Regions from separate parts of the Streptomyces sp. NPDC102278 genome, predicted to be linked through region 2. Evidence: riboswitches for the same ligand, from Rfam matches in the RefSeq annotation. Region 2 holds a riboswitch; each other region holds the start of a gene.

Region 1 (4,564 bases), on a different contig from region 2:
CCGAGGCACCGACAACGCCGACTCCGACCCAGGAGTGAACCCGGGAACTTCTCCGGTGGTCGACGCGCTTGCATACAGTGGCAGGTCTGACAGAAATCTCTGCATCGCGATCGAAGGGACCACATGCCCATGGGTCACACGGCCACAGCCCAGGCCGGCTCCGGCGGCCTGACAGCGACCGAGCACCGGCTGGCCAACGGCCTGCGCGTGGTGCTCTCCGAGGATCACCTGACCCCGGTCGCCGCGGTCTGCCTCTGGTACGACGTCGGCTCGCGCCACGAAGTCAAGGGCCGGACCGGTCTGGCTCACCTCTTCGAGCACCTGATGTTCCAGGGGTCCGCGAGCGTACCCGGCAACGGGCACTTCGAGCTCGTCCAGGGCGCCGGCGGTTCGCTGAACGGCACCACCAGCTTCGAGCGCACCAACTACTTCGAGACGATGCCGGCCCACCAGCTGGAGCTCGCCCTCTGGCTGGAGGCGGACCGGATGGGCTCGCTGTTGGCCGCCCTGGACGACGAGTCCATGGAGAACCAGCGCGACGTCGTCAAGAACGAGCGGCGCCAGCGGTACGACAACGTGCCGTACGGGACCGCGTTCGAGCGGCTGACCGCCCTCGCGTACCCCGAGGGCCACCCGTACCACCACACCCCGATCGGCTCCATGGCCGACCTGGACGCCGCCTCCCTGGAGGACGCGCGCCACTTCTTCCGCACGTACTACGCGCCCAACAACGCGGTGCTCTCGGTCGTCGGTGACATCGACCCCGAGCAGGCGCTCGCCTGGGTCGAGAAGTACTTCGGCTCCATCCCCTCGCACGACGGCAAGCAGCCGCCGCGCGACGGCTCGCTGCCCGAGGTCATGGGCGGCCAGCTGCGCGAGGAGATCGTCGAGGAGGTCCCGGCCCGCGCGTTGATGGCCGCCTACCGGCTGCCGCACGACGGCACCCGCGAGTGCGACGCCGCCGACGTGGCGCTGACCGTCCTCGGCGGCGGCGAGTCCTCGCGGCTGCACAACCGCCTGGTCCGCCGCGACCAGAGCGCCGTGGCCGCCGGATTCGGCATGCTGCGCCTGGCGGGTGCGCCGTCGCTCGGCTGGCTGGACGTCAAGACCTCCAGCGGGGTCGAGGTGCCCGCCATCGAGGCGGCCGTGGACGAGGAACTCGCGCGGTTCGCCGCCGAGGGCCCCACCGCCGAGGAGATGGAACGCGCCCAGGCCCAGCTGGAGCGGGAGTGGCTGGACCGGCTGAGCACGGTCGCGGGCCGCGCCGACGAACTGTGCCGCTTCGCGGTGCTGTTCGGCGACCCGCAGCTCGCCCTGACCGCCGTCGGCCGCGTCCTGGACGTCACCGCCGAGGAGGTGCAGGCCGTGGCCGCCGCCCGACTGCGTCCGGACAACCGCGCGGTGCTCGTGTACGAGCCCCTGGCGACCGACGAGTCCGACGAGAACGACGAGTCCGACGAGAACGAAGGGGCGGAGCAGTGAGCGACACCGCAGCCGTCACGATGAGCTTCCACCCCCGGCCGGAGGCCGGCGAGGCCAGGCCGTGGGCCTTCCCGGCCCCCGAGCGCGGCACGCTCTCCAACGGCCTGACCCTGCTGCGCTGCCACCGTCCGGGGCAGCAGGTGATCGCCGTCGAGATCAACCTCGCCGCGCCGCTCGACGCGGAGCCCGAGGGCCTGGACGGGGTGGCCACGATCATGGCCCGCGCCCTGTCCGAAGGCACCGACAAGCACTCCGCCGAGGAGTTCGCGGCGGAGCTGGAGCGCTGCGGCGCGACCCTGGACGCGCACGCCGACCACCCGGGCCTGCGGGTCTCGCTGGAGGTTCCCGCCTCCCGCCTGGCGAAGGCCCTCGGCCTGCTCGCCGAGGCACTGCGCGCACCGGCCTTCGCCGACAGCGAGGTCGACCGGCTGGTGCGCAACCGCCTCGACGAGATCCCGCACGAGTCGGCCAACCCGCAGCGCCGCGCCGCCAAGCAGCTCTCCAAGGAGCTCTTCCCGGCCGACCTGCGGATCTCCCGGCCCCGCCAGGGCACGGAGGAGACGGTCGCCCGCATCGACTCCGGTGCCGTACGCGCCTTCTACGAGGCCCACGTACGCCCCGCGACCGCCACCGCGGTGGTCGTCGGCGACCTGACCGGGATCGACCTGGACGCCGTGCTGGCGGACACCCTGGGCGCCTGGACCGGCAATTCCGCCGATCCGCTGCCGGTGCCGCCGGTGACGGCCGACGACACGGGCCGCGTGGTGATCGTGGACCGCCCCGGAGCGGTCCAGACGCAGCTCCTCATCGGCCGGATCGGCGCGGACCGTCACGACCGCGTCTGGGCGGCCCAGGTGCTCGGCACGTACTGCCTCGGTGGCACCCTCACCTCCCGCCTGGACAAGGTGCTGCGCGAGGAGAAGGGGTACACCTACGGCGTGCGCGCCTTCGGGCAGGTGCTGCGTTCCACCGCCGACGGCAAGGGCGCGTCCATGCTGGCCATCAGCGGCTCGGTGGACACCCCGAACACCGGCCCCGCGCTGGGCGATCTCTGGACGGTGCTGCGCACCCTCGCCGAGGGGGGTCTGACCGACGCCGAACGGGACGTCGCGGTACAGAACTTGGTGGGTGTGGCCCCGCTGAAGTTCGAGACGGCCGCCTCGGTCGCGGGCACCCTGGCCGACCAGGTGGAGCAGGAGCTGCCGGACGACTACCAGGCCCGGCTGTACGCCCAACTCGCCGCGACGGGCACGGTGGAGGCCACGTCGGCCGTGGTCAACGCCTTCCCCGTGGACCGGTTGGTGACGATCCTGGTGGGTGACGCGTCGCAGATCGCGGAGCCCGTGCGGGCGCTGGGGATCGGCGATGTGACCGTGGTCGGCAACTGACCTGAAATCGAAGGGGCCCTGGCGACTTGTCGCCGGGGCCCCTTTTGTCCATTTAGTGGTGAGGTTGCTTGTATGTGGTGTGGCGTAGGTAACAAAAGCGCGCACCTGTTTGGCGATTGACTGAAGATCCGCCTAGCGTCGGCCGTGCTGTTCGTCAGTTGTGCCCGCCGCACCCGCGGCACCGGACAGCGATCGCCGAGTCCCCGTCAGGCGCGAGCCTGGGGAGCCGGGGACCCACATGTGTCCCTGGGGTGAATCGGACCGCCTCGCAAGAGGGGGCCCGTAGGAGACCTTCCTGCTCCGAACCCGTCAGCTAACCCGGTAGGCGAGAAGGAAGGAAAGGATCAACCTCTTCATGGCGTTTGGCAGCAGTCGTGTCGCCGGTAAGCACCGTGGTTCGAGCCGTTTGAGCCGCAAGACCGCCGGCTACGCCGGTATAGCCGCCCTCGCCACCACCGGCGTCGTGGGCACGCTGGCCGGCCCCGCGTTCGCCGCGGACCAGCCCGCCGCCTCCACGGTGGAGGACACCGGCCTCAACGCCGTCGTCGTCGCCGAGGACCTGCAGGGCGAGATCGAGACCCAGGCCGAGTCGCAGCAGCGCGCCGCCGACATCACCGCCGCGAAGGCCCAGGCCGAGGCCGACGCCAAGCAGCGCGCCGCCGAGTCCAAGCGCCTCGCCGAGGCCAAGGAGAAGGCCGAGCGCGAGGCCGCCGAGCGTGCGGCCCGCGAGGCCGAGCGCAAGCGCCTCAACACCTTCGTCGCTCCCGTCGACGGCTCCTACGTCAGCACGCAGTACCACGCGGGCGGCGGCATGTGGTCCTCCGGCAGCCACACGGGCATCGACTTCCACGCGGCGTCCGGCACCTCGGTCCACGCCGTCGGCGCCGGCACGGTCGTCGAGGCCGGCAACGGCGGCGCGTACGGCAACAACGTCGTCATCAAGCACAACGACGGCACGTACACCCAGTACGGTCACATGTCCTCGCTGGACGTCTCCGTCGGCCAGCAGGTCACCCCGGGCCAGCAGATCGGCCTGTCGGGCTCCACGGGCAACTCCAGCGGCCCGCACCTGCACTTCGAGGCCCGCACCGGCTCGCAGTACGGTTCGGACATCGACCCGCTCGCGTACCTGCGCTCGCACGGCGTCACCGTCTGACCCGCTCCGCACCTCTTCGTCGAAGGCCCCGGCTCATCGAGCCGGGGCCTTTCGCGTTGGCGGGAAAATGTTTCACATCAAGGGCCGTCCTCGGAAATTATCGTGTGTTGCAATAGAGTCGCGGCACGGTCACGAAATCAAGCGGAGGTCCGGTCTTGCGAATTCCTGCGCACGCGGTATGCACAGCAATCCGCGACGACATCATCTCCGGGGTCTTCGGACCCGGCGGTCGCCTCACCGAAGAGGTGCTGGCCCGTCGTTACGGCGTTTCGCGCGTCCCGGTCCGCGAGGCCCTGCGCACCCTGGAGTCCGAGGGCTTCGTAACGACCCGCCGGCACGCCGGGGCCTGCGTGGCCGAGCCGACCGAGCAGGAGGCCGCGGACCTCCTGGAACTGCGCGTCCTGCTGGAGCCCCTCGCCGCCGCGCGGGCCGCCCGCCGTCGCACCGAGGCGCACCTGAAGGTGCTGCGCGGCCTGGTCAGGCTGGGCCAGGAGCGGGCCAGGAGGGGCCAGGGGGAGGATCTGCGGGCCCTGGGGGG
Region 2 (4,564 bases):
CTCGGGAAGCCCTGGAGCACCTCGATGGCGTCGCGGCGGGTGATGTAGTCCTCGTGCGCGGCCCGGTAGGCGGCGGCCAGCTCCGGGTCCTCGGCGAGCCGGGCCTGCATCTCCTTCATCACGCCGTTGGCCTCCAGCGTGCCGATGGCACCGGCGGCGCGCGGGCAGGTCAGGTAGAACAGCGTCGGGAAGGGGGTGCCGTCGGGGAGGCGGGGCGCGGTCTCGACGACGTCCGGCTGCCCGCAGGGGCAACGGTGCGCGATGGCGCGCAGCCCGCGCGGCGGGCGGCCGAGTTGCTGCTGGAACGCCTCGATGTCCGCGGCGGTCGGCTCGGTGCGGTCGGTCTGGGGCGGGGGCGTCTGCATGCCTGGGATGAGTCTCTTCGTTCGTGTGCGGGTGTGTCGCGGGCGTGGCGTGTCGGGTCAGTCGCCGGGGCGGTCGGCCTTGTCGACGCCGTCCCAGACGTTCGAGTACCAGGGCCGGTCGGAGCTGGCCTGCCCGGTGCGGCGGTCTTCCTTCGCCTCGGTGCCGGGGTCGTTCATGATGTAGCCGATCTCCCCCGGGCGCAGGAAGTGCAGGTGCTTGCGCGCCTGCTGTTCCGCGTAGGCGGGGTCCTGCCAACGGGCCTTCTCGTCGCGGAGCTTCTCCAGCCGTTCGCGCGCGTCGGTGGCGTCCCGCTGTTGCTGCGCGATCTCGGAGCGCTGGGACACGTACTGGCGCATGGGATACGCGAGGGCGACGACCAGGGTACAGAGCACGAGCACCAGGAGCGCGGCCCGGCCGGTGAGCCGGCTGCGGCGGACCTGGCGGCGCGACTGGGAGCGGTAGACGTGCGCCGCGGTCCGTTCGCCGAGTGCCTTGAGTCTGGTCGCGGTCGAGAAGGTGGAGAACCGATCCCGGTTCCCGGCCATGGTCCCGCCTCCCCTGAGTGCGCTACGCAATACGTCCCCGCACACGGTACGGGACCGAGTGCGGGGACGTACGGAGGCCGGGGCGTGATTAGCCCTCGCCGTTCCTACTGGTTCGCGGGGCGAAACCGCGGGAAGGCGGAGCGACCCGCGTACACCGCGGCGTCGTCGAGGATCTCCTCGATGCGCAGCAGCTGGTTGTACTTGGCGACGCGGTCCGAGCGGGCCGGGGCACCGGTCTTGATCTGGCCGCAGTTCACGGCGACGGCGAGGTCGGCGATGGTGACGTCCTCGGTCTCGCCGGAGCGGTGCGACATCATGCACTTGAAGCCGTTGCGCTGGGCCATCTCGACGGCGTCGAGGGTCTCGGTCAGCGAACCGATCTGGTTGACCTTGACGAGAAGGGCGTTCGCGGAGCCCTCCTCGATGCCGCGGGCCAGGCGCTCGGGGTTGGTGACGAAGAGGTCGTCGCCGACGATCTGGACCTTGGAGCCCAGCTTGTCGGTGAGGGTCTTCCAGCCGGCCCAGTCGTCCTCGTACAGCGGGTCCTCGATGGAGACCATCGGGTACGCGGAGACGAGCTCCTCGTAGTACTCGGTCATCTCGGCGGCCGAGCGGGACTGGCCCTCGAACTCGTACTTGCCGTCCTTGTAGAACTCGGACGCGGCGACGTCGAGCGCGAGCGCGATGTCCTTGCCGGGGACGTAGCCGGCCTGCTTGATGGCCTCGACGATGAGGTCCAGCGCGGCGCGGTTCGACTCCAGGTTCGGGGCGAAGCCGCCCTCGTCGCCCAGGCCGGTGGAGAGGCCCTTGGTGTGCAGGACCTTCTTGAGGGTGTGGTAGACCTCGGCACCCCAGCGCAGCGCCTCGGAGAAGGACTCCGCGCCGATCGGGGCGATCATGAACTCCTGGATGTCCACGTTGGAGTCGGCGTGCGACCCACCGTTGAGGATGTTCATCATCGGAACGGGCAGCAGGTGCGCGTTCGGGCCGCCGAGGTAGCGGAAGAGCGGGAGGTCCGAGGCCTCGGACGCGGCGTGCGCGACGGCGAGGGACACGCCGAGGATGGCGTTGGCGCCGAGGGAGCCCTTGTTGTCGGTGGCGTCCAGGTCGAACATGGCCTGGTCGATCAGGCGCTGCTCGGTGGCGTCGTAGCCGACGAGCTCCGGGCCGATCTGCTCGATGACGGCGAGGACGGCCTTCTCGACACCCTTGCCGAAGTAACGGTTGGGGTCACCGTCACGGAGCTCGATGGCCTCGAATGCACCGGTGGAGGCGCCGGACGGGACTGCAGCACGACCGGTGCTGCCATCGTCGAGGCCAACCTCGACCTCGACCGTGGGGTTGCCTCGGGAGTCCAGGATTTCCCGGGCTACGACGACGTCGATGGACGGCACGAGCATCTCCTTCTGGGATGTGACGCTGGGTGTGCGGTGGCGGGTCAGGCCGTGGGATGGCCTTGCCGACTAGAGCCTAACCGGCTCCGGCCACTCGGCCGGCCGACCGCCCGGGTCCTGGGACGAAAAAGGGCCCGAATACCTTTCTTCCAGGACATACGACCCTTGATCCTTGGCGGGTTCGGGGCCCGACCGGGCCCGGACACGCCACCGCCCGGCGCGTGGAGGGGTACGCGCCGGGCAGGGATGCGTCAGGACTGACGCGGTGTCATCGGGGGGTTCAGCTGAGGTTCAGCTTCTGCCCGGGGTAGATCAGGTCGGCGTCCGGGACGATGTCCTTGTTCAGCTCGTGCAGCTTCTGCCAACCGCCCTTGACGCCGTTCGCGTCGGCGATGGTGCCCAGGGTGTCGCCCGCCTTGACCTCGTACGAGCCGTTGCCGATCTTCGGGGCGGCGGTGGTCTTCGGGGCCTTCTGCGGGGCCGGGGTGGCCGTGGAACGCTCGGAGCGCGTGGTGGTGGAGCCCTCGGAGCGCTTGGTCTCCGTCTTCGGCGCGGCCTGCTGCTTCTTGGGAGCGGCCTGCTGCTTCTTCGGCTTGGGGGTCTCGGCCGAGCCGCCGCCGCTGTACGAGGAGTTGGACAGGCCCACGCCACAGGACGGCCAGGCGCCCTTGCCCTGGCCCTTGAGGACCTTCTCGGCGATGGCTATCTGCTGCGACTTGGAGGCCTGGTTGGCCTGCGAGGCGTACGCCTTGCCGCCGTAGGCGGCCCAGGTGCCGGACGAGAACTGCAGGCCACCGTAGTAGCCGTTGCCCGTGTTGATGGACCAGTTGCCACCGGACTCGCAGGAGGCGACCTTGTCCCACTCGGAAGCGGTGGCGGCGGACGCGGAGCCCGCGGCCATCAGGGGCGCCGCGACGGCGACACCGGCGACACCGGCGAGCGTGACGATGCGGGCGGCCTTGGAGGCGCGACGGTGCTTGCCCTTGCCGGAAAGCAGCATGGAATTTCTCCTCACCGACGCCTACGAGGTGAGCTGTCGGGTTCGGGCGAGTGAGTTGCCCGGCCGCACGACTGGCGTGCGTCTTAACCCCCAGCCGGTTCGCGGCCGTCTTCCGACGGCCCGTCCCGGCGCCTACCTTGGTTCCCCCGCTCCTGCCTTCGGCGCTTGCGCGACGACTGTTCTCTCCGTCCGCCGGCAGGATTCGGCGATGCGGTCGAAGAGGCTCGCGGTGACGAGCGATTCAGAAGGTAGACAGGTCTCCCCCCGATGTTCAACGAGCAACATCGGGGGGAAAGGGCCCTACTTGCGTTCCGCTTCGGGGCGTTTGCGCAGGTGAGGGCGGGGTTTGCGACAGCTTCGATACGAGACACGCCAGTTGGGCGGAAGAGACGCATGTCTCACTTGCCGAAACCGGACATTCGGATCTTAATGGGTGCCCGAACTGCCCCTATTACTTGGTTAGATCCAGGTTCTGTCCGGGCTTGATGAGGTCCGCGTCCCCTCCGATGACCTGCTCGTTGGCCTCGTAGAGCGTGGTCCAGCCGCCCTTGAGCCCCTTGGCATCCGCGATGGCGGTCAGGCTGTCGCCCGCCTGCACCGTGTACACGGGCTCCGGCGCGGTGTTGGGGACGGCCCCGAGGGTCTCGTCCGCCGCCGGGCCGCGGTGCTTGCCGCCGCCGTCCGCCGCGGAGTCGGTCGGGGTGCCCGTCGGTGCCGAGGGCGTGGCGGAGGGGTCGGCCGGGTTCGGGTCCTTGGCGGGGTCCGAGGGGACCGTCGGGGTGGTCGTGCCGCCCGGGGTGGTCGGGGCGACGGGCGGCTGGTTGGCCGGGCCGGTGGGAAGGGTCGGGTCCGGGTCCGGCATGACGGGCAGTCCGGTGTTGGGACCCAGCGGCACGTCGGGCAGCGTGAACGACGGCGTGCCGGACGGACCGGGCAGCGTCGGGGTGGGCGCGGTGGGCGTCGGCACCCCGAAGTCGGTGGCCGGCGTGGAACCGGTCTTCGGCACCGAGGAGTCGGGGCGGGAGGGGCTGGGCGCGACCGGCGCGGGGGCCTCGATCCGGCCCGGGTCCACCGCGGCCGACGGTCCCTGGCGCGTCAGGCCGGCCGAGGACGCGCACAGCGGCCACGCCTGGGGGCCCTGCGAGGCCAGCACCTGTTCGGCCACGGCGATCTGCTGGGAGCGGCTGGCGAGGTCGGGGCGCGTCGCGTAGTCGAGCCCGCCGGCCTCGTTCCACTGCTCCTGGGTGAACTGGAGCCCC
Region 3 (4,564 bases), on a different contig from region 2:
CGCGGCGGACCCGATAGCGGTTGTGCGGGGCGTTCGACTCCAGGTAGTCCGCCACGATCACCTCGCGCTCCACCCCCAGCGCGAGCAGGGTGACGGCGATCGACAGGCCGGCCCGGTCCTTGCCCGCCGCGCAGTGCATCAGGGCCGGGAGGCTCTCCTCGGCGAGGGCGCGGACGACCCGCCCGTGTTCGACGGTCCGGTTGCGGATGATGCCGCGGTAGGAGTTCTCCATCCGGGCCGCGGCCTTCCCGTCACCCAGTACGGCACGCAGCCGGGCGAGGTCGCCGTCGCGGACCATCGTCCAGAACTCCCGGCCGTCGGCGGGGTCCGAGAGCGGGATGTTCACGTTCAGGACGCCGGGCAGCTCCACGTCCTGCCCCTCCAGCGCGTGATCGGCGTCGTTGCGGAAGTCGAAAACGGTGTGCAGCCCGAGCGATACGAGGAACTGTGCATCGGTTTCGGTGGCATGTGCGAGATGTCCGCTTCGGAAGAGTCGTCCCGACCTGACCCTGCGTCCATCGGTGGTCGTCAGCCCGCCCACGTCACGGAAGTTGCGCACTCCGGACAGTTCGGGCGTCGCGGGCGAGGTGCGGGGTATCTGCTGCGTCACGGGGGTTCCTCCGCGTCGTCGTGAGGTGTCCGAAATACACTACTTGGCAACAACTTGCCATAAGCGGAGGCGAGATCGCGCCAGGCTCCGTGAGCCAGATCATACGGTGACCGTGCGTGCCTGATCGCGAAACTCGAATTGCCATGTGGCGAGGGTTGTTGCTGGTCCGGAATGGACAGAGGGTGACGGGAATTTCGCCGGCCCCCCATGTCTGGGATTCCGTCAGGGAATTCGTGGCTTGTTGTGCGCGGCAGGACTCGATTACCTTCGCGATCGATCCGGGTGGACCGCCTAATCCTGCCGCCGCCCGGGAACCCCACCCGACTATTCACGCGCGCGGCAGGAGCGGGGGAACCAGGTAAGCCGCCGTTCCGGGCCTCGTCTCCGGGACGGCTAGGGGTGAAGCCGCACTTCGGCCGTCGTCACCGACGCCGCCGCGCGGCCGGACATCTCCAGTCCGAACCCGACAGCTCACCTCGCAGGCGTCGGAGAGGAATTCGCCATGCCTGCAAAGGGTAAGCACCGCCGTCCCAAGTCCCGTTCGCTGTCCCGCGGGTTCGCCGTCGCGGGAACCGGCGGCGCGGCTCTCGCCCTGCCGCTGATCGGGGCCGCCGGCGCCCACGCGGCCGGCGCTCCCGCCGCGGCCCCGGCCACCGCGCCCGTGTCGGCCCCGGCCGCCGCGCCGGAGTCGGCCCCGCAGGCCCCGGCGTCCTTCCAGGCCGCACCCGTCGCCGCGAAGGCCGCGCCGACCGTCTACACCGTCGTGTCGGGCGACTACCTCTCGAAGATCGCCGCCGACCGTCACCTCTCCGGCGGCTGGGAGCGGCTGTACGCCGACAACCAGCAGGCCGTCGGCTCCGACCCCTCGCTGATCCACCCCGGTCTGAAGCTGACCCTCGGCGCGGCGGCCCCCGCCGCCGAGTCCGCCCCCGCCCCGGCCCGCCCGTCGGCGTCGCAGCCGCGCTCCGAGAAGAAGGACGCGGCCCCCGCTCCGCGGTCGACCGACCGGTCCTCCGGCGCGACTCAGGCCGACTCCGACGCCGGCTCCGGTGACCAGACCCCCGCCGAGCGGCCCGCTACCTCCGGCGGCCAGGGCGGCGACACCTCCGCGGACGCCGGCACGGGCACCGGCTTCGTGGCCCCGGTCGGCGGCGGGGTCTCCACCCAGTACCGCGCCTCCGGCGCCATGTGGTCCTCCGGTTACCACACCGGCGTCGACTTCATCGCGAGCTCCGGCACCACCGTCAAGGCCGTCGGCGCCGGCACCGTCGTCTCCGCCGGATGGGGCGGCGCGTACGGCAACGAGGTCGTGATCCGGCACGCGGACGGCAAGTACTCGCAGTACGGCCACATGTCCTCGCTGTCCGTCTCGACCGGCCAGAGCGTCACGCCCGGACAGCGGATCGGGCTCTCCGGTTCCACCGGCAACTCCTCCGGCCCGCACCTCCACTTCGAGATCCGCACCGGCCCGTCCTACGGCTCCGACGTCGACCCGCTGGCCTACCTGCGCTCGAAGGGCGTCAGCATCTGACGCACGACCCGCAGGAGCACCGACACGCGTGAGGCCGGGACCGACGGGGCCCCGGCCTCACGCGATTCTTATTCCTCGTATGCAGGGTGGGATAGATCACGGTCCGTCAACCCCTCATTACGTTGGCGTAGGTCGGCCGCGGGGGTGAAGGATGTCGAACTGTGGCAGCGACGAAGACGACACTCAAGACCATCGGCTCGTACGCGGCGATCGGGGACAGCTTCACCGAGGGCGTGGGGGATCCGGGACCCGGGGATTCGTTCCTCGGCTGGGCGGACCGGCTGGCCGTCCTCCTGGCCGATCGGCGCGAAGAACACGATTTCCGGTACGCCAACCTGGCCGTGCGCGGAAAGCTCCTCGACCAGATCGTGGCCGACCAGGTACCCAGGGCCAAGGCCCTCGCGCCGGACCTGGTCACCTTCTGTGCGGGCGGCAACGACATCATCCGGCCGGGCAGCGACCCGGACGCCACGGCGGAACGCTTCGAGGCGGCCGTGGCCGACCTCGTCGGCTCCGTCGGACAGGTCATGATCACGACCGGGTTCGACACCCGGAGCGTTCCGGTCCTGCGCTACATGCGGGGCAAGATCGCCACGTACAACGCGCACGTGCGGGCCGTGGCCGACAAGTACGACTGCCCGGTCCTCGACCTCTGGTCCCTGAAGTCCGTACAGGACCGCCGGGCCTGGGACGGCGACCGGCTGCACCTCTCGCCCGAGGGCCACACCCGCGTCGCGCTGCGCGCCGCGCAGGTGCTCGGCCTGGACGTGCCGACCGACCCCGACCAGCCGTGGCCGCCGGAGCGCCCGCGCGGCTCGGTGGACGTGACGCGGGACAACATCCAGTGGGCGCGCGAACACCTGGTGCCGTGGATCGGCCGACGGCTGCGCGGGGAGTCCTCCGGGGACCACGTCGCGGCGAAGCGCCCCGACCTGCTGCCCCTGTAGGGCCGGGGGATCCGCCGACCGGGTCGTACGGGACGACGGCCCGAGGAGTCGGTGGGCGGGAGCGGAATCCTTCGGGGCCGGTGTGCGTTGGGATGGTCGTAGTCGTACGACCGTCCTGCCCCGATCCACCCAGGAGGCGCCTTGACCGGCTCCCGTCCCCTGCGTCCCCGGCTGCGCGCCCTGCGGCCCGAAGCCTTCGGCGCGGACCCGTCAGGCGCCCGCCTGGAGCGGATCCTGCGTTCCCCGAACTTCGCCGACGGCGTCTTCCAGAACCCGGTCGGCGCCCGGACCAGGCCCTCCGGCTCGATGGCGGAGTTCGCCAAGATCTACTTCCACAAGGAACAGCGGGCCCGGCGCAGCCCCTCCGCCGCGATCCCCGTCTATCCGACGACCCTCGCCGAACTGGCGAAGCCGCCGGTCGGCGGACTGCGCCTGACCTGGATGGGGCACTCCAGCGTGCTCGCCGAGATCGACGGTCGCAGGGTGCTCTTCGATCCGGTGTGGGGCGAGCGCTGTTCCCCCTTCCCCTTCGCCGGACCCAAGCGGCTGCACCCCGTGCCCGTGCCGCTGGCCTCCCTGGGCGACGTGGACGTGGTCGTGATCTCGCACGACCACTACGACCACCTCGACCTTCCGACGATCAAGGCGCTGGCCGGCAGGGACATCGTCTTCGCCGTCCCGCTAGGCGTCGGAGCCCACCTGGAGCGCTGGGGAGTCCCCGCCGACCGGATCCGCGAGCTCGACTGGAACGAGACCACCGAGGTCGCCGGGCTCTCGCTGACGGCCACCCCGGCCCGGCACTTCTGCGGCCGGGGACTGCGCAACCAGCAGTTCACCCTGTGGGCCTCCTGGGTGGTCGCGGGGGAGCGGCACCGGATCTACCACAGCGGGGACACCGGCTACTTCCCCGGCTTCAAGGAGATCGGCGCGACGCACGGCCCCTTCGACGCCACGATGATCCAGATCGGCGCGTACTCCGAGTACTGGAGCGAGATCCACATGACGCCCCAGGAGGGCATGCAGGCCCATCTGGACCTCCAGGGCGGCATCCCGCACGGCACGATGCTGCCCATCCACTGGGGCACCTTCAACCTGGCCCTGCACCCCTGGGACGAACCCGGCGAGGGCACGGTGACCGCGTCCCGGGAGACCGGTTCCGCCATCGCCCTGCCGGTACCGGGCCAGCCGTTCGAACCGGGCGCCTCCGACGCGCCCGTCGAACCGTGGTGGCGGCCCTTCGTCTCCGCCGAACCCGCCCCCGCCCGTACGACGCCGGCCACGCCGACGGCCCCCGCGCCGGCCACGGCCCCGGCCCCGGTCGCCACCGGGCGGGAGGAGTCGGAGGCCGTCGGGTCGTAGGGGCGGCCCCGATCGGGCCGGGGCGGCCGGGCCGATCCGGCCCGATCGGCACGACACCGCCCGGCGGAGCCGATCGGGACGGCCCTGCTCCGGCCACCCCGGGGGGCGCGGGCGCGC

The links. A riboswitch is a leader RNA that binds a small molecule or an ion and turns the genes downstream of it on or off. The one in region 2 is predicted to bind cyclic di-AMP.
Positions count from the first base shown of each region.
Region 1: linked by a shared signal. The riboswitch ahead of ACIRO3_RS29360 (M23 family metallopeptidase) and the one ahead of ACIRO3_RS21250 (transglycosylase family protein) in region 2 are both predicted to bind cyclic di-AMP.
Region 3: linked by a shared signal. The riboswitch ahead of ACIRO3_RS13675 (LysM peptidoglycan-binding domain-containing M23 family metallopeptidase) and the one ahead of ACIRO3_RS21250 (transglycosylase family protein) in region 2 are both predicted to bind cyclic di-AMP.

Region 1 is NZ_JBIWLV010000015.1:132,757-137,320, forward strand. It holds gene ACIRO3_RS29350 (pitrilysin family protein) at 130-1,482, shown strand; gene ACIRO3_RS29355 (pitrilysin family protein) at 1,503-2,870, shown strand; cyclic di-AMP (ydaO/yuaA leader) riboswitch at 3,054-3,213, shown strand; gene ACIRO3_RS29360 (M23 family metallopeptidase) at 3,226-4,026, shown strand; gene ACIRO3_RS29365 (GntR family transcriptional regulator) at 4,182-4,564, shown strand, end outside.
Region 2 is NZ_JBIWLV010000008.1:262,339-266,902, reverse strand. It holds gene ACIRO3_RS21265 (DUF501 domain-containing protein) at 1-365, opposite strand, end outside; gene ACIRO3_RS21260 (septum formation initiator family protein) at 423-911, opposite strand; gene eno (phosphopyruvate hydratase) at 1,016-2,311, opposite strand; gene ACIRO3_RS21250 (transglycosylase family protein) at 2,586-3,305, opposite strand; cyclic di-AMP (ydaO/yuaA leader) riboswitch at 3,309-3,479, opposite strand; gene ACIRO3_RS21245 (transglycosylase family protein) at 3,757-4,564, opposite strand, start outside.
Region 3 is NZ_JBIWLV010000004.1:313,633-318,196, forward strand. It holds gene ACIRO3_RS13670 (tyrosine-protein phosphatase) at 1-610, opposite strand, end outside; cyclic di-AMP (ydaO/yuaA leader) riboswitch at 922-1,108, shown strand; gene ACIRO3_RS13675 (LysM peptidoglycan-binding domain-containing M23 family metallopeptidase) at 1,113-2,141, shown strand; gene ACIRO3_RS13680 (SGNH/GDSL hydrolase family protein) at 2,303-3,088, shown strand; gene ACIRO3_RS13685 (MBL fold metallo-hydrolase) at 3,230-4,447, shown strand.